4 regions of the Kitasatospora sp. NPDC127116 genome follow, and region 2 is predicted to be linked to each of the others. Evidence: riboswitches for the same ligand, from Rfam matches in the RefSeq annotation. Region 2 holds a riboswitch; each other region holds the start of a gene.
The links. A riboswitch is a leader RNA that binds a small molecule or an ion and turns the genes downstream of it on or off. The one in region 2 is predicted to bind cobalamin.

Region 1: linked by a shared signal. The riboswitch ahead of ACFVHV_RS13065 (HoxN/HupN/NixA family nickel/cobalt transporter) and the one ahead of ACFVHV_RS26695 (peptidase) in region 2 are both predicted to bind cobalamin.
Region 3: linked by a shared signal. The riboswitch ahead of metE (5-methyltetrahydropteroyltriglutamate--homocysteine S-methyltransferase) and the one ahead of ACFVHV_RS26695 (peptidase) in region 2 are both predicted to bind cobalamin.
Region 4: linked by a shared signal. The riboswitch ahead of ACFVHV_RS27360 (cobalamin biosynthesis protein) and the one ahead of ACFVHV_RS26695 (peptidase) in region 2 are both predicted to bind cobalamin.

Annotation. Positions count from the first base shown of each region.
Region 1 is NZ_JBHXTL010000025.1:19,300-23,503, forward strand. Features, by position in the region: gene ACFVHV_RS13060 (aminopeptidase P family protein) at 1-485, opposite strand, end outside; gene ACFVHV_RS13065 (HoxN/HupN/NixA family nickel/cobalt transporter) at 867-1,982, opposite strand; cobalamin riboswitch at 2,013-2,226, opposite strand; gene ACFVHV_RS13070 (metalloregulator ArsR/SmtB family transcription factor) at 2,309-2,692, shown strand; gene ACFVHV_RS13075 (hypothetical protein) at 2,751-4,204, shown strand, end outside.
Region 2 is NZ_JBHXTL010000073.1:28,079-32,282, forward strand. Features, by position in the region: gene ACFVHV_RS26685 (hypothetical protein) at 1-821, shown strand, start outside; gene ACFVHV_RS26690 (flagellar hook-length control protein FliK) at 1,007-1,486, opposite strand; gene ACFVHV_RS26695 (peptidase) at 1,516-2,592, opposite strand; cobalamin riboswitch at 2,689-2,810, opposite strand; gene ACFVHV_RS26700 (rhodanese-like domain-containing protein) at 2,999-4,204, opposite strand, start outside.
Region 3 is NZ_JBHXTL010000129.1:363-4,566, forward strand. Features, by position in the region: gene metE (5-methyltetrahydropteroyltriglutamate--homocysteine S-methyltransferase) at 1-2,072, opposite strand, end outside; cobalamin riboswitch at 2,228-2,457, opposite strand; gene cobF (precorrin-6A synthase (deacetylating)) at 2,573-3,331, shown strand; gene ACFVHV_RS35440 (MarR family transcriptional regulator) at 3,696-4,148, opposite strand; gene ACFVHV_RS35445 (MFS transporter) at 4,148-4,204, opposite strand, start outside.
Region 4 is NZ_JBHXTL010000076.1:24,000-28,203, reverse strand. Features, by position in the region: gene ACFVHV_RS27365 (cobyric acid synthase) at 154-1,692, opposite strand; gene ACFVHV_RS27360 (cobalamin biosynthesis protein) at 1,689-2,681, opposite strand; cobalamin riboswitch at 2,789-2,921, opposite strand; gene ACFVHV_RS27355 (alpha/beta hydrolase) at 3,270-4,204, shown strand, end outside.

The DNA.
Region 1 (4,204 bases), on a different contig from region 2:
AGCAGCTCGCCCAGCGCCTGGTCGGCGATCTCGGCGGCGATCCGCAGGTCGGCGATCTCGTGCTCGTCCTTGACCACCCGCAGCCGCTCGACCGTCTGGGCGAGGTCCACCAGCCGGGCCCCCTCGGTCAGGCCCCCCACCGCCCGGTGCCGGGTGACGGTCAGGTCGTGCTCCTCCACCGCCAGTCCCGACACCCCGGACCGCGCGGCGACGGCCGCGACGGCCAGCGCGGAGTCCGACCCGGCCGCCACCGGCAGCCGGGTGACGTCCGGGGCGATCAGGTGCTCCCCGGAGTCGTCCGGCGGCAGATCGTCCGGCAGCGCGAGCAGCGCCCGCTCCCTGGTCAGCAGCAGGCTCGCCCCGCAGGGCGCGCAGCCCGTCAGGTACCGCACGTTCGCCGCGCGGGTGATCAGCGCCGCATCGGCCCCGGCCGCACTGCAGTGCTCCCTCACCCGCTCCCGCCGCCCCGCGTACGCATCCGCCATGCGTCGAGCCTACGAACCCCCGGCCCGAAGCGCCCGCCGAGCACCCCCGGCAGAACCCCCAATACCCCTTGCGCGCCCCCCTGCGCGACCGCGGCACCGTCCCCCTCGGGCCCTCACCCCGCCCCCCACGCAGCGTGCCGCCGAGGGGGCCCCGCACCCCCGGCGGCCCCTCGGACCCCTACCGGTCGCTACGCTCCGTCACGGATATGTCACTTCCGGTCGTGTGCGAGTGCGACCCGGTCGCCGGCCGGCACGTCGACTTCCGTGAGGAGCGCCGGCCCGGGGCGCACCAGGCCCCCCGGAACGCGCACGGCGCCTCCCCACCGCGGGGAGGCGCCGTTCCGGCGTGCGCGGGCAGGCCGCCGCTCGCGGCCGGGTGGCTCAGGAGCCCTCGGGCGTCCAGCGCTTCTCGACCCCGGCGAGCTTCCAGTACCCGATCGCGATCGCCCAGACGACCACGAACAGCCCGGCGATGGCGTAGCCGACGTTGTCCAGTGAGATGTCGGCGATGAAGCCGGTGACCGGGTCGGTCAGATCGAGCTTCTCGTGCAGCACCCCGACCAGCTCGATGGTGCCGATGACGAAGGCCACCGCGATCGACAGACCGGTGATGGTCAGGTTGTAGTACACCTTCCGCACCGGGTTGGCGAAGGCCCACTGGTACGCGAAGTTCATGAACGTCCCGTCCAGGGTGTCGAACAGGCTCATCCCGGCCGCGAACAGCAGCGGCAGGCAGACGATCGCGTACCAGGGCAGCCCGGAGGCGGCGCCCGAGCCGGCCATCACCATCAGGGTGACCTCGGTCGCGGTGTCGAAGCCCAGCCCCAGCACCATGCCCACCGGGAACATCTGCCCGGGCCGGGTGATCGAACGGGTCGCCCGGTTCAGCACCCGGGCCATGAAGCCGCGCGAGTCGAGGTGGGCCTCCAGCTCCTTCTCGTCGAACTTCCCGGCCCGCATCGATCGGAACACCCTGAGGATGCCGAGCAGCGCCGCCAGGTTGAGCGCGCCGATCAGGTAGAGGAACACGCCGGAGGTGGTCGTCCCGATCACGCCGAGCCACTTGTGGGTGGCCGACTCGTCGTCCATCAGGGTGTTCGCCAGCTGCGCGCCGCCCGCCACCAGGGCGGCCATCAGCACCACCATCGAGGAGTGCCCGAGGGCGAACCAGAAGCCCACCGAGACCGGCCGCTTGCCGTCCGCCATCAGCTTTCTGGTGGTGTTGTCGATCACCGCGATGTGGTCGGCGTCGAAGGCGTGCCGCATCCCGAGGGTGTACGCGGTGATACCCAGGCCCACCCCGAAGACCTGGGTACCGACCGCGTACTTCTCGGGTGCGACCAGGAAGATCAGCGTGCCGAAGGCCACCACGTGCATGGCCACGATCACCGCCATCAGCCCGGCGGTACGGACGGTGTCCTCGCGCCGCCACTGGAAGCTGGGCAGCGCGGAGGGGGCCGGTTCGGCCCCGGCGGCAACGGTTTCGGGCAGGGTCATCTGCGGATCACGCTCCAGCACCTCGTGGAAAACCTCGTGAGATGCCGTGGCCGGTCTCCTGGCTGACGGGACACCCGCACCCGCCTTCCCAAGCGCACGAGGCGCCCAGTGGCTCCATGGGTACGGACGACGTTCCTCCGCGGACGGAGGAACGACCCGATCACAGTGGCGAGGGCCGCTCCGGGCTGGGACCCCTGAGGGTCCGTCACCGGTCTTCCCGAGCACCACGGCGGGGAACACCGTAGGGGTCACGCCCCGACCCGTGCAAGGTTGCGCACCTGCGCAGGTGTCCAGGATCACAGACCGCCGCCTGCGAGAATGTCCGCATGCATCTCGTACCGGCCGACCGCGCGGGCCACCGCACCATCGACGGGCACCGGGTCTGCGAGGCCATCGCCGCGATCGGCGACCCGGCCCACGTCCGGTCCTGGGCCGAGCGGTTCTCCCTGCTCGCCGACCCCGGCCGGCTCGCCCTGCTGCTCGCCCTCCACCGGGCCGGGCCGCTCGCCGTCACCGACCTCGCGGTCGCCACCGGCATGCGCGACCCCGCCGTCTCCCAGGCCCTGCGGCTGCTCCGCACGGCCGGCGTGGTCACCGGCGACCGGGACGGACGCGTGGTGCGCTACCAGCTCGTGGACGAGGCCATGCGCCCCCTCCTCGACGAGTGCGCCGCCGGTGAACACCACGAGCCCACCGCGGCCACGGGCTGACCCACTGGCCCGGCCCCGGAACCGCGCCGCGGCCGGAGCGGATGAGTACGATCATGACGTGCCGTCCCGCCCCCACGCCTGGCCCGCCGACCGGTGGAACACCCGACCGGTCAGGGCCCGCGTGCTGGCGGTCGCCCGCACCCTCACCTCGGCCACCCGGGTCCTGGACGTCCTGACCCTGCTGAACCCGGACGGCATCGACCGGTACTTCACCGTCAACCCCGGCTCCGCCTTCGCCGACCGCGCCCTGGACGAGTACCTGCACGGCCTGCCCGGCTTCACCGTGCTGGACTGGGAGGACGCCGTCAGCCGCCGCTTCGACCTGGCCGTCGCCTGCGCCGTCCACTCCTCCATGCACCGGCTGGACGCCCGCCTCGTCGTCCTCCCGCACGGCGTCGGCTACAACCGGCTGGTCACCGAGTCCACCGGCGACACGGTCACCGCCGCCGGTCTGTCCCGCAACGAACTCACCCACCGCGGACGGGTGTTCGTGGACGTCCTCGGCCTCTCCCACCCCGAGCAGCTGGACCGGCTGCGGGTCTCCTGCCCCGAGGCGCTGGACGTCGCCCGGGTGGTCGGCGACCCCTGCTTCGACCGGATGCTCGGCAGCCGGCGCTCCCGCGACGGCTACCGCGCCGCACTCGGCGCCACCGGCGGCCGACGGCTCGTCGTCGTCAGCTCCACCTGGAGCGAGCACTCCTTGTTCGGCCGCCGCCCGGACCTCCCCCGGCGGCTGGTCCGCCGGCTCCCCGCCGACGAGTACACGGTCGCCGTCGTCCTGCACCCCAACGTGTGGAGCCGCCACGACCCCGAGGCGCTGCTCGACGACGCCCGCCGGATGGGCCTGCGCCTGATCCCGCCCCACCAGGGCTGGCAGGCCGCGCTCGTCGCCGCCGACTGCGTGATCGGCGACCACGGCTCGGTCACCGTCTACGGCGCCGCCCTGAACCACCGCACCCTGCTCGTCGCCACCGGCGCCGCCGAACTCGACCCCCGCTCCCCCGGCTACGCCTTCGGCCAGGCAGCGCCCGTCCTCGACCCGGACGGGGACCTCGCCGCCCAGGTCGAACAGGCCCTCGCCCGGGACCCGGCCGACCTGAGCGCGATCACCGACCGCTCGCTCGCCCACCGCGGCGAATCCGCCCGGCTGCTGCGCCCGCTGCTGCACTCCTTCCTGGCCGGGCTGGACGAGCCCGGGGACGAACCGGCCCTGCCGCCCTACCCCAGGCCGGCCCCGTGCCCCGGCACCGTCGACCGGCCCACCGCCTACGACGTCGAGGGCCGGAGCGAGGGCACCGAGGTCAGCCTGCGGCGCTACCCCTTCGACCCGCACGACCACGCCCCGCGCGGCTTCCACGCCCTCACCGACGAGCACCCGGGCGACGCCCTGCGCTACACCGCCGAGGTCCTGGCCCGCACCGAGGTGCACGCCGAACGCCCCGCCGCCCGCTGGCTCGCCGACTCCGCCGCCGAACTCCCCGGCCTCGCCGTCGCGGTGGCCGCCCTCGGCCC
Region 2 (4,204 bases):
CCAACCAGCACAACGACGGCGGCTGGAACTACAGCAAGGCCGCCGGCGACCCGACCGCGCTCGCCCAGGGCAGCGACATCGACATGACCGGTGCCGCCATGGCCTCCCTGTGTGTCGGCGGCGTCCCGGGCACCGACGCCGCGATCGTGGCCGCGAAGAACTTCCTCAAGGGCAAGCTCGCCTCCTCCGGCGCCTTCAACGCCATGTTCGGCGTCAACACCGACTCCAACGGCTGGGCCGTGTCCGGCCTCAACGCCTGCGGCATCAACCCCCAGGGCACCGACTTCACCAGCGGCACCGGCAAGACCCCGGTCGACTTCCTCGTCGCCCAGCAGTTCAAGCCCGGTGGCGGCTTCAAGTACCTGCCCACCGACACCTCCCCGTCCCCGTACGCCTCCGTCGACGGCCTGCGCGCCGTCGCCGGCGCCGGGTTCACCGCCACCCCGCCGGCGCCGACCACCGCGGGCGAACCCGCCTGGGCCGCCACCACCGGCTTCACCGCGGGTACGGCCGCCCGGCTCGCACTGGTCGTCGACGACGGCACCAGCAACCTCAAGGTCTGCGCCGTCACCCTCACCCCCACCGGCACCACCACGACCCTCGGCGACGTCCTCGACGCGGCGGCCACCGCCACTCCGAGCGGCTGCGTCACCTCCGTCACCCCGTCCACCGGCGGCGGCACCGTCACCGCGCTCAACGGCACCGCGAACAGCGGCTCCTCCACCTGGAAGGTCGGCCTGGACGGCGCCACCGCCACCGCCGCCACCCGGGCCGCCACCGTCCACCTCGGCGACACCGTCTCGCTGAGCTACGGCAGCTGATCCACCGACAGGGCGAAGCCGCGGCGGCAGTCCCGCGGCGGCCGTGCGTGCTCGGCTGCGGCGGTCGGCAGCGTACTGCTGCACGACCACCTCGTCCGGCGCCGGCGGGCACCTCACGCCCGACCCCTGTGCCCCGGCCTCCCTCGTCGGGGAGGCCGGGGCGTCGACGTGTACGGGCAGGCGGGTCAGGGAGCGGTGATGCCGGGTTGGGCGCCGGCACCGAAGGACCAGCCCTCGACGTCGCCGGGGGCCGGGTTGTAGCTGCCCGCGCCGAGGCCGCTGTACGACCAGGGGCCGCCGTGCTGGGCGTGCCAGTACGACCAGTAGGCGCTGCCGGTGGGGTTGGTGCAGGTTGTCGGCAGGCTGTTGACGGTGCAGACGAAACCCGGGAAGCGCGGGTGGAAGGCGTAGCTGAATCCGGCGCCGGTCAGCGCGGCCAGGCCGCTGGCCGGGTCGCCGAGCGCACAGCCGGTCTGGATGCCGCCGCCGACAGCGGTGAAGTCGACCACGACCGTGACGCCGGTGGTCCCGCCGCAAGCGGCGGCCCGAGCCTGCGGGGCCTGGACGGCGGAGACGCCGAGCAGACCGGCGGTGAGGGCGGCGGCCGCGGCGATCGAGCCGAGCGTACGGCGGACCGGGCGCGCCGGAGTGAGGGTGTCGCTCATCGGTGAACTCCTCCTGGTTTCGGGCGTGTTCAGTACGCGGCCGGGGCCGGGCAGGCCAGGGTGGGCGCGTCCGGGCGGGCCCCGGCGGCGGAGAGCGTGGCGAGCGGGGTGCCGGCGAGGCCGAGGACGGCCTGCGCGGTGGCCCGGGCGCCGTTGCCCGCGTTGAAGCCGGAGGCGTCGTAGGCGACCGCACCGCGCACGGCAGGGTCGGCCGAGCAGCCCTGCTGGAACTTCACCAGCCGGCTCCAGCCCTTGAGGCCGGCGCCGAAGCGCCCGCCGGCCAGCAGCGCCTGGGTGGCGAGGCCGGTGGTGTTGGCGTTGGACGTGGTCGCCCCGGCGGCCGCGAACCCGCCGTCGGCGTTCTGGTGCGCGGCCAGCCAGCCGAGGCCCCCGTTCGCCTTTGCGGTGCGGCCGGTGGCGGCGAGGGCCTGGACGGCGAGCGCGGTGGCGTCCGGGTCGCCGGTGCAGGTCGCCTGGCCGAAGGAGACGGGGAAGCCGCCGTCCGCGCACTGGCTGTTGGCGAGGTAGTCCACGGCCGCCGCCGGGGCGTCACCGGGCGTGCGGTGCAGGGCGATCAGGGCCAGCGACTGGCCGAAGGCGTTGCTGTAGTCGCCCCACTGCGAGCGGTCCGAGAAGCGGCCCTCGGCGGTCTGGAGCGAGCGCAGCCGGGCCGGCAGATCGACGCCACCGAAGGACGCCGCGTTCCCGCCGCGCACCTCGACGGCGAGCAGCAGCTTGGCCGTCGCGCCCGCGTAGGCCTCGGTGGTGCCGTCGCCGAGGTAGCCGCCGATGACCTCGGGCTTCGCCAGCCAGGCGGTGGCCTTCGCGGCGGCCTCGTCGGAGCTGTGCGAGGCCGCGAAGGCCAGCACGGCGTCGATGGTCAGGCCCTGGTCGGGGTAGGCGGTGCCGTTGAACACGGACTCGAAGTGGTCACCGTCGACGAGCTGCCGGGCCAGCCAACCGCCGGCGGCGGCGTCGGGACGGACCGTCGGCGACGAGGTCGCGGCGGCGGGAGCGGCATGGGCGGTGGCCGCCGCCGGGAACAGGGTGGCGAGGGCGAGGGCGGGTATCGCGAGCGGGCCGAGGGAGCGGCGAACGGCGGGCATGGGCTGCCTTTCCGGGCCCGCGCGCAGGGGCCCGGAAGGCGTCGGCGAGCGCCGAGGGGCCAGCGGGCTCCGGCCCGCAGACCACGACGGGAGGAGGGGTGACACACCTCCGCCGACGGGTACTCGGGCTCGCCGCCGACGCGGGGTCGGCGGCCTACCGTTGCGGGTCAGCGCCGGATTCGAACCGGACTTCCCCCATCGGCGGAGTCACAACATGACGGCCCATCATGGCGATGCCCCGAACAGCGGGTCAAGAGACCCCGGGCCCGAATCCCCGTTGAACAGTGGCCTCGTCATCACCGAGCCGAGGCCGACGAGGCCGACGAGGCCGGCCAGGCCGACGACCTGATCACCACCGACGACGGGGCCGTCCGGTTCGCAGTGAGGCTCGCCCTTGGTCCAGGCCTCATGACGCTTGAGCGGGGCGGGTGAGGGCGTGCCAGCCGCTGTAGCCCCCGAGGAGGTCGGAGACCTCGGCGAGACCGTGGTGGCGCAGCAGGCTGGCGGCGATGGAGGAGCGGTGGCCGCTGGCGCAGTGGACGACGAGGGGGCGGTCGGTGGGGATCTCGTCGAGGCGGCCCGGGAGTTCGGTCAGGGGGATGTGCACGGATCCTTCGATGGAGCCGGTTTCGCGCTCACCGCAGGTGCGCACGTCCAGGACGGTGGGGGGCTGCGCGTCGGTGAGGGCGGTACGGAGCTGGTCGGCGGTGAGGCGGCCGGCGGGGGCGACCTCGTCGGCGAGGGCGGGCAGGGCGTTGCCGGGGTTGCGCAGGTAACCGGCGATGCGGTCGAAGCCGATGCGGGCGAGGCGGGTGACGACCTCGCCCTCGCGGTCCTGCGGGGCGATGATCGCGATGCTGCTGTCGGGGGTGAGGACGGTGCCGGCCTGTTCGGCGAAGCGGCCGTCGACGGGGACGTTGATGGCGCCGCGGATGTGTCCCGCGCCGAAGTCCTGGGGGCTGCGGGCGTCGAGGACGACGGCGCCCGCGTTACGGGCCTCCTTGAAGCCCTCGGGGCACAGCGGGCGGGCTGCGTTCGCGGGATCGAGCAGCGGGCGGTCCTTCCGGTTGAGGGCGGCGTCGTGGCCGAAGTAGGCGGGGGCGGTGGACTGGCCGGCGGTGACGATGCGGACGAAGGTGTCCTGGTCCATGGGCCGGCAGGCGTAGTTGGTCAGTCGCTGCGCCCCGATGGTGGACTGGCGGTCGGCGGAGAGGTTCTTGCCGCAGGCCGAGCCGGCACCGTGGGCGGGGAAGACGAGGGTCTCGTCGGGCAGAGCGAGCAGCTTGCGGTGGACGCTGTCGTAGAGCATCGCGCCGAGTTCGGCGGCGGTGACGCCGGCCGAGGCGAGCAGGTCGGGGCGGCCGACATCGCCGATGAACAGCGCGTCGCCGGTGAGCACACCGTACGGGACGGTGTCGTCGGGCTGCTCGAAGACCAGGATGCTGATCGACTCGGGTGTGTGGCCGGGGGTTTCGAGGACCTGGACGGTGACGTCGCCGAGTTCGATCCGCTCACCGTCGGTGAGCTTGCGGATGGGGTACTCGGTCTCGGCGCGGTGACCGTAGCCGATCCAGGCGCCGGTGCGGGCGGCGAGTTCGAGGTGGCCGGCCAG
Region 3 (4,204 bases), on a different contig from region 2:
TCGCCGGCCACCTCCATGTGGGAGCGGGTGGCCTCCAGGGAGATGACGTCCGCGTCGAGTTCGTCGATCGCCGTCATGATCGCGCCGAACTCGGCGTAGCACATGTGGGTGTGGATCTGGGTGTCCGCGCGGACGCCGGAGGTGGCGAGGCGGAAGGCCTCGGTGGCCCACGCCAGGTACGCCGGGCGGGCGGCGGCCCGCAGCGGGAGGGTCTCGCGCAGCGCCGGCTCGTCGACCTGCACGACGGCGGCGCCGGCCGCCTCCAGGTCGACGACCTCGTCGCGCAGGGCGAGGGCCACCTGCCGGGCGGTGTCGGCGAGCGGCTGGTCGTCGCGGACGAAGGACCAGGCGAGCATGGTGACCGGGCCGGTGAGCATGCCCTTGACCGGGCGGTCGGTCAGGCCCTGCGCGTAGCGGAACCAGTCGGTGGTCATCGGGTGCGGACGGGAGATGTCCCCGGCCAGCACCGGCGGGCGCACGTACCGGGTGCCGTACGACTGGACCCAGCCGTGCCGGGTGGCGAGGTAGCCGGTGAGCTGCTCGGCGAAGTACTGGACCATGTCGTTGCGCTCGGGCTCGCCGTGCACCAGGACGTCCAGCCCGGCCTTCTCCTGGTAGGCGACGACCTCGCGGACCTCCGCCTCCATCCGCTCCCGGTAGGCCGGGGCGTCGATCCGACCCGCCGTCAGATCGGCGCGGGCGGTGCGCAGTTCGGCGGTCTGGGGAAAGGAGCCGATGGTGGTGGTCGGCAGCAGCGGCAGCCCGAGCCGGGCGCGCTGGGCCTCGGCCCGCTGCGGGTACGCCTGGGCGCGCCGGGTGTCGTCGGCGGTGACGGCGGCGGCGCGGGCGCGCACCGCCGGGTCGCGGGTGATCGGGGAGTTGGCGCGGGAGGCGAGGTCGGCGCGGTTGGCGGCGAGCTCGGCGGTGATCGCGCCGGTGCCCTCGCGCAGGCCCCGGGCGAGCAGTGCCGCCTCGCCGGCCTTCTGTCGGGCGAAGGCCAGCCAGCGGGCGATCTGCGGGTCGATGTCGCGCTCCGCGGCGGCGTCGATCGGCACGTGCAGCAGCGAGCAGGACGGCGCCACGTCGACGGTGCCGGCGAGGCCGAGCAGGGTCGCCAGGGTCGCCAGCGACTTCTCCAGGTCGTTGATCCAGATGTTGCGCCCGTCGATCACCCCCGCCACCAGCCGCTTGCCGGGCAGGCCGCCGGCGGCGGCGAGGTCCTCCAGGTTGACGGCGGCCGGGCCGGTGAAGTCCAGCGCCAGGCCCTCGACCGGGGCCTTGGCCAGCACCGGCAGCGCCTCGCCGAGCCGGTCGAAGTAGCTCGCGACCAGCAGCTTGGGCCGCTCGGTGAGACCGCCCAGCTCGCGGTAGGCGCGGGCGGCCGCGTTGAGCTCGGCCGGGGTGCGGTCCTGCACCAGCGCGGGCTCGTCCAGCTGCACCCACGCGGCGCCGGCGGCACGCAACTCGGCCAGCAGCCGGGCGTAGACGGGCAGCAGCCGGTCCAGCAGGGTGATCGGCTGGAAGTCGGCGGCCACCCCGGGCGCCGGCTTGGCGAGCAGCAGGTAGCTGACCGGCCCGACCAGCACCGGCCGGGCGGCGTGGCCGAGCAGCAGCGCCTCGCGCAGCTCGCCGACCGCCTTGGCCGGGTTCGCGGCGAACACCGTGTCCGGGCCCAACTCAGGCACCAGGTAGTGGTAGTTGGTGTCGAACCACTTGGTCATCTCCAACGGGGCGACGTCCTGGTTGCCGCGCGCCATCGCGAAGTACCCGGCCAGCGGGTCGGCGTCGACCGCCTCCCGGTGCCGCGGCGGGATCGCGCCGACCGCCACCGTGGTGTCCAGCACGTGGTCGTAGAGCGAGAAGTCGCCGGTCGGCACCTCCGCGACCCCCGCCTCGACGAGCTGCGCCCAGTTCGTCCGACGCAGGTCGGCGGCGGTCGCCAGCAGCGCCTCGGCCGCGACCGCGCCCCTCCAGTACCCCTCGATCGCCTTCTTCAATTCACGGCCCCGGCCCTGGCGGGGGTATCCGTGGGCGGTGGCGACGCTCGCCGCGGCTGCGGACTTCGTGGTCAAGGGACTCTCCTTCGCGAGTCTGGATCCTCAAGTGCCCGGTGACGGCACGAGGACGCGAAGGGATGACGGACCGGACGGACGACCGCACCCGTGCGCGGCTCCGCCCGATATGGTCGCCGACCCGCCCACGAGGTCACCGGATGGCCGCGCGCGAACGCTCGCGCACGGGCAGTGGCAGGTCTTCGGACTCGCGGGCACACCCACCTCGGCCGAAACCGGGGCGGACACCTACTGGCCGTCGCTTCCCAGACCCGTCCCGGGTCCAGTGCGTATGACGGCGGTCGTTCCCACTCACCGCTGCGGGGCAGTCCCGGATTCCCACCGGGTTCCCTCTTGCGACGCGCCTGCCTGGCGGACAGGGCGAACCAGCTGCACCGCCAGCTTAGGGGCAAACCGTCGGCGTCGAGGCGGAAATCTCGCAAGGCGTCCGCGTGGTGAGACGCGGGCTCCGCGCCCGGCCCCGGGCGGCGCACCCGGGGGCGAACGGCAGAATGGCTCCCATGCGGCACATCTTCGTCATCGGCATCGGCGCGGGCGACCCCGACCACCTCACCCTGCAGGCGGTCAAGGCGATCGGTCGCACCGACGTCTTCTTCATCCTCGACAAGAGCGAGGAACGGCAGGACCTGATCGCGCTGCGTCGCCGGATGCTGGCCGACCACGGACGGCCCGGGCACCGCGTGGTCGCGGCGCCGGACGCCGAACGGGACCGCGCCACCCCCGCGTACGCGGCCGCCGTGGACGACTGGCGCGTCCGCCGCGCCGATCTGGTCGAACGGCTGGTCGCCGAGCACCTCGGCCCGGGCGAGCACGGCGCCTTCCTGGTCTGGGGCGACCCCGCCCTCTACGACAGCGTCATCGCCGTGGTGGACGACGTGTCGAACCGGGGCGGCATGCCCTTCGAGTACGAGGTGGTCCCGGGCATCAGCAGCGTCTCCGCGCTCGCCGCCCGGCACCGCACCACATTGACCCGGGTCGGGCGGCCGGTGCAGATCACCACCGGCCGCCGCCTCGCCGAGGGTTTCCCCGAGGGGGTGGACGACGTGGTGGTGATGCTCGACGGCCGGGCCGCCTTCGCCGGGATCGACCCCGAGGGGCTGGAGATCCACTACGGCGCCTACCTCGGCACCCCCGACGAGGTGCTCGTCTCCGGTCCGCTCGCCGAGGCCGCCCCGCGCATCCGCGAGCTGCGTGAGCGGGCCCGGGAGCGCAAGGGCTGGATCATGGACACCTACCTGCTGCGACGCTCGGACGGCTGACCCGACGCTGCCGGAAGTCCGACGGACGGACGGCACGCCCGGCGCCCGGCGCCCGGCGATCCGGGCGTCGCCGACGGCGATGGCGATGGCGGAACAGTTCCCGAACAGCCCGCACGATCGGCGTGCGGGCCTGCGGAGAAAGGAGATTGACGGACCGTCAAGGGCAATGGGCCCCGGCGGTCGGCAACACGGCAGCACGGCAGCACGGCAGCACGGCGGAACGGCGGAACGGCGGAACGGCGGCGGAACGGGAACAGCGGCCCGGACTCATGCGTGCCCGTCTCCGTCCTCGCGGAGAACACGGACCACCCGCGACCGGTGTCCCGACTCCCGGATCCACGCCCGCCGCGTCGGGCGGCAGCCCTCAGTCCAGGAGCTTCGCCACCACCCGGTCGAGCGCGCGGAGGTCCTCCGGCGGCAGCGCGAGCAGCGCGTCCGGCGGCGTGGCGAGGATCCCGGTGGCGAGCGCGGCCTTGGCCTCGCCCTCCTCGGTGAGGTGGACCAGCTTGGAGCGCCGGTCCGCCGGGTTGGTGATGCGCTCGGCGAGCCCGCGCCGCACCAGGTCGTCCACGATGACGCTGGTGTACGGCGGGTCGGCGGTCAGCCGCTCGGCCAGCTCCCGCAGGGTGATCGGGCCGGCGGCGAGCCGGCGCAGCGCCCGGACCCGGCTGAAGCTCATGCCGAGGGCTTCGGCGACGGTCCTGCGGCGGTCGTGGCGCTCCAGCACGAGCGCGTACATCCCCTGCCAGACCCGGGCCGCCGTCGCGGCGTCCGTCCCGCTCCCCTCCGGGTGCCCACCGGTGTCGAGGCGCTCCATCAGGCGTCCACCGTCTCCTTCGTCTCCGTGCTTCCCTCGGCCGCCTCCTCGGCGGC
Region 4 (4,204 bases), on a different contig from region 2:
GTGCCCGGTTCCGCGGCACCGTCCGGTCCTGTGATCCTGCCCGGTTCCGTGATCCTGCCCGGCTTCGTGATCCTGCCCGGCTTCGTGATCCTGCCTGGTCCCGTGATCCTGCCCGGCTCTGCTGCCGTAGCCGGCACTGCCGCCGTACCCGGCTCATGCGTCACTCCCAGGGGCCCCGGGCGGGACGAACGGCAGCGATCCGGCCGCCGGCACCCCGCCCTCGATCAGCTTCCACAGCGCGTCGGTGTCGGCGTGCTCCTCGATCAGGTCGCCCAGCCGGTCCAGCCGGGCCTCGCGCGCCGCGGCGAAGGAGGTGTCCGGGGCCGGGACGAACGCCCGGCCCGACAACGCGGCGACCTCGCGCAGGAGTTCGCGGCGGAACCCGTCGTTCTCCAGCGCGCCGTGCCAGGTCGTGCCCCAGACCGGGCCCACCCGGCAGCCGTCCAGACTCCGCCCCCGGCCGTCGGAGACGAACGTGTCCCCGCCCTCGACGGTGACCACCCCGTGGTGGATCTCGTAGCCCTCCACCCGCTGCCCGAACGCCTCGCCGACCGGCCGCGCCAGCACCTTCTCGGCGCCGAACCGCACCTGCGTCGGCAGCAGGCCGAGGCCCTCGACGGCCCCCGCCTTCGACTCGACCTCGTCCACGATCGAGCGCGCCAGCATCTGGTAGCCGCCGCAGACCCCGAGGACCGGCAGCCCGGCCGCCGCCCGCGCCCGCAGCGCCGGCTCCAGGCCGCGCTCGCGCAGCCAGGCGAGGTCGGCGACGGTGGCCCGGGTCCCGGGCAGCACCACCAGGTCGGCGTCGGCCAGCTCCTCCGGGCGGGTCGCCCAGCGCACCAGCACGCCCGGCTCCTGCGCGAGCGCGTCCATGTCGGTGAAGTTGGACAGCCGCGGGAAGCGCACCACGGCCACCCGCAGCACGTCCGCGCCGTACGGCCCGGGCCCGTCCGCCCGGTCCACCACCGTCGACAGGTCCAGCGAGTCCTCGGCGTCCAGCCAGAGCCCGGGCAGCATCGGCAGCGTGCCCAGCACCGGACGGCCGGTCAGCCCGTGCAGCATCTCCAGCCCGGGCGCGAGCAGCCGCGCGTCACCGCGGAACTTGTTGACGAACCAGCCGGCCACGTGCCGCTGGTCCTCCGCCGACAGCAGCGCCAGCGTCCCGTACATCGCCGCGAAGACCCCGCCGCGGTCGATGTCCCCGACCACCACCACCGGCAGGGCGGCGGCCGTCGCCAGGCCCATGTTGGCGATGTCGCGGTCGCGCAGGTTGATCTCGGCGGGCGAGCCCGCGCCCTCGCAGACCACCACGTCGTAGCGGCCGCGCAGGTCCGCCAGGCACTCCAGGGCACGCTCCAGCAGGACGGGCTTGCGCTCGCGGTAGTCCAGCGCGCCCACCTCCGCCACCGGCCTGCCGAGCAGCACCACCTGGCTGCGGCCGTCCGCGCCCGGCTTGAGCAGCACCGGGTTCATCGCCGCCTCCGGCTCCACCCGGGCGGCCTGCGCCTGCATCGCCTGGGCGCGGCCGATCTCGGCGCCGTCGGCGGTGACGAAGGAATTGAGCGACATGTTCTGCGCCTTGAACGGCGCGACCCGCACGCCCTGGCGGACGAGCCAACGGCAGATCCCGGCCGTCACCACGCTCTTGCCCGCGTCCGAGGTCGTCCCCGCGACCAGCAGCGCCTTGCTCATGCCCGTCCCCTCTTCCTCAGCAGCATCCGCAGCAGGACGTGCCCCGCGACCGTCGTACCCAGCGCCAGTGCGCCCACCCGCCGGGAGAGCGCACAGGCGCGCTCGATGTCGTCCACCGTCACCGGCCGCAGCTCCGCACCCAGCACGGGCCGGTGCTCCACCCGCTCGCCGTACCGCAGCGCCCCGCCCAGCCGTACGCCCACCGCGCCGGCGAACGCCGCCTCGGCCTGGCCCGCGTTCGGGCTCGGGTGCGCGGAGCCGTCGCGCCGCCAGACCCGCCAGGCCGTACGGGGCTCGGGCGCGGCGGCCACCGTCAGCAGCGCCGTCAGCCGGGCGCCCGGCCAGCCCGCCAGGTCGTCCAGCCGGGCCGAGGCCCAGCCGAACCGGGCGTGGCGCGGTGAGCGGTGACCCACCATCGCGTCCAGGGTGTTCACGGCGCGGAAGGCCAGCAGGCCGGGCGTGCCGGCCAGGGCGCCCCAGGTCAGCGCGTTCACCACGGCGTCGGCGGTGTTCTCGGCCACCGACTCGACCACCGCCCGGGCGATCTGCTGCCCGTCCAGCGCGCTCGGGTCCCGCCCGCACAGGTGCGGCAGCCGCTCCCGGGCGGCCGCGAGGTCGCCCGCGGCCAGCGAGCGGCCGATGGTGCGCGCCTCCCGGGTCAGCGAGGTGCCGCCGAGCACCGTCCAGGTCGCGGCCGCCGCCAGCACCGCCCGGCCCAGCGGACGCCGGCCCACCGTACGGTCCAGGGCGAGCGCGCCCGCCGCGACCGCGCCCACGCACAGCGCCGTGTACCCGGCCCCCGCGCCGCGGTCGTCGCGCCACAGCCGACGCTCCAGCCGGGTCGCGGCGCTGCCGAAGACGGCCACCGGATGGCCCCGGCGGGGGTCGGCGAAGCGGGCGTCGGCGACATGGCCCGCGACGGCGCCGAGCGCGAACGCGGCGGCGCGGGCCAGCGGGCGCGGCGAGGAGGAGGGCCCGAGCGGGGTCATCGGGGGCACGGCGGAAGGCAGCTCGGAGTCCGGTGGGGCGGGGCAGCCTGCATCGCGTGCGTGTCCTCACTCAGGGTCCGCGCCCTGGATCGACGTGACGGGGGCGAGAGTCTCCTGGCTTCCGGGTCGAACGCACCCCCGGAGCCTTCCAGCGGCCGTCGACGGCCGCCGTGGCGATGTTCCGAGCGTGCTCCCCGGTGACAGTGGCGGGACCGCGCCGGAATTCCACCGGCTTCCTCTCCATGCCTCCGTTTGGCCCCAGGATCCCATCACGGGCCCGAACCGGGAGTCAACCGAGGTCACGGAGGGGTTGGTCACACGCGGACGCCGCCGACGCGCCGGGGGATCGCCGGCGCGGGGCCGCCCTCCACCGGGAACACCACGTCCCCTCCCACCGGGGCACCGCCGGCTCCGCCGCCCCGCCCTCACCACCGACACCCCTGCCGCCCGCTCCCGGCACCTCCTCGGCGCCGCCGGGCCGCCGCCCGGGTGACCCGGACGGCCCAGCCCGGTGGCCGGGCGGACGGAGCGCCGGTGAACTGGTGCCCGAACACCGTCCGGTCCGTGAGCAACAGAGCGGGGAGCGAAATGCGTTGGGGAACCGCCGCCGTCGTGGCGGCCGCCGCGGTCGGGGCCGCCGTGCTGGTGATCGGCCGTCGGGCCTCCGAGCGGACGGTCCGTCCGGTGGCCGCCGTCCCGAAGTCCGGGCCGGTCCTGGTCCGCGGCCTCGCCCCCGGCCGCGTCACCTTCACCCGCGGCCCCGAGAGCCTGCGCCCCGGCCGCTGGGCGGTCGAGTGGGCGGACGGCGGGCACGCGGTCGTCGAGGAGGTCCTGCACAGCGACGAGCGGGGCGTCACCCGCCGGCTGCTCCGCGCCGACCGGGGCACGCTCACCCCCGGCACCGAGGTCCGCTTCACCCCCCGGGTCCACCTCGGCGACCCCACCGAGGCACTCGGTCTCCCCTTCACCGACACCACCGCCGACGGCGAGCTCGGCGCCCTTCCCGCCTGGCGGCTCGACGGCAAGCGCGGCACCTGGGTGATCCTGGTGCACGGCCCCGAGGCCGACCGCCAGCAGACCCTCCCGGTGCTCCCCGTCCTCGACCGGCTCGGCCTGCCCGCCCTCGCCGTCACCTACCGCGGCGACCAGGGCGCCCCCGCCTCCCCGGACGGGCTCAGCCACTTCGGCGAGACCGAGTGGCGCGACATCGAGGCGGCGGTACGGCTGGCGCTCGACAGCGGCGCGGGCAAGGTGATCCTCTACGGCTGGTCGGTCGGCGCGACCACGGCCCTCCAGACCGCGGCCCGCACCGCGTGGCCGCACGCCGTCAGCGGCCTCATCCTCGACTCGCCGGTGCTCGACCTCCCGGTCTCCGCCCGCCGGGACGCCGCCCGGGCCGGGTTCCAGGGCGTCGCCGCCGAGCTCGGGGCCCTGGCCGCGGAGGGCCGCACCGGCGTCGACCTCGCCGACTTCGCCCGCATCGCCGACGGCACCGACCTGCGGGTGCCCACCCTTCTCCTGCA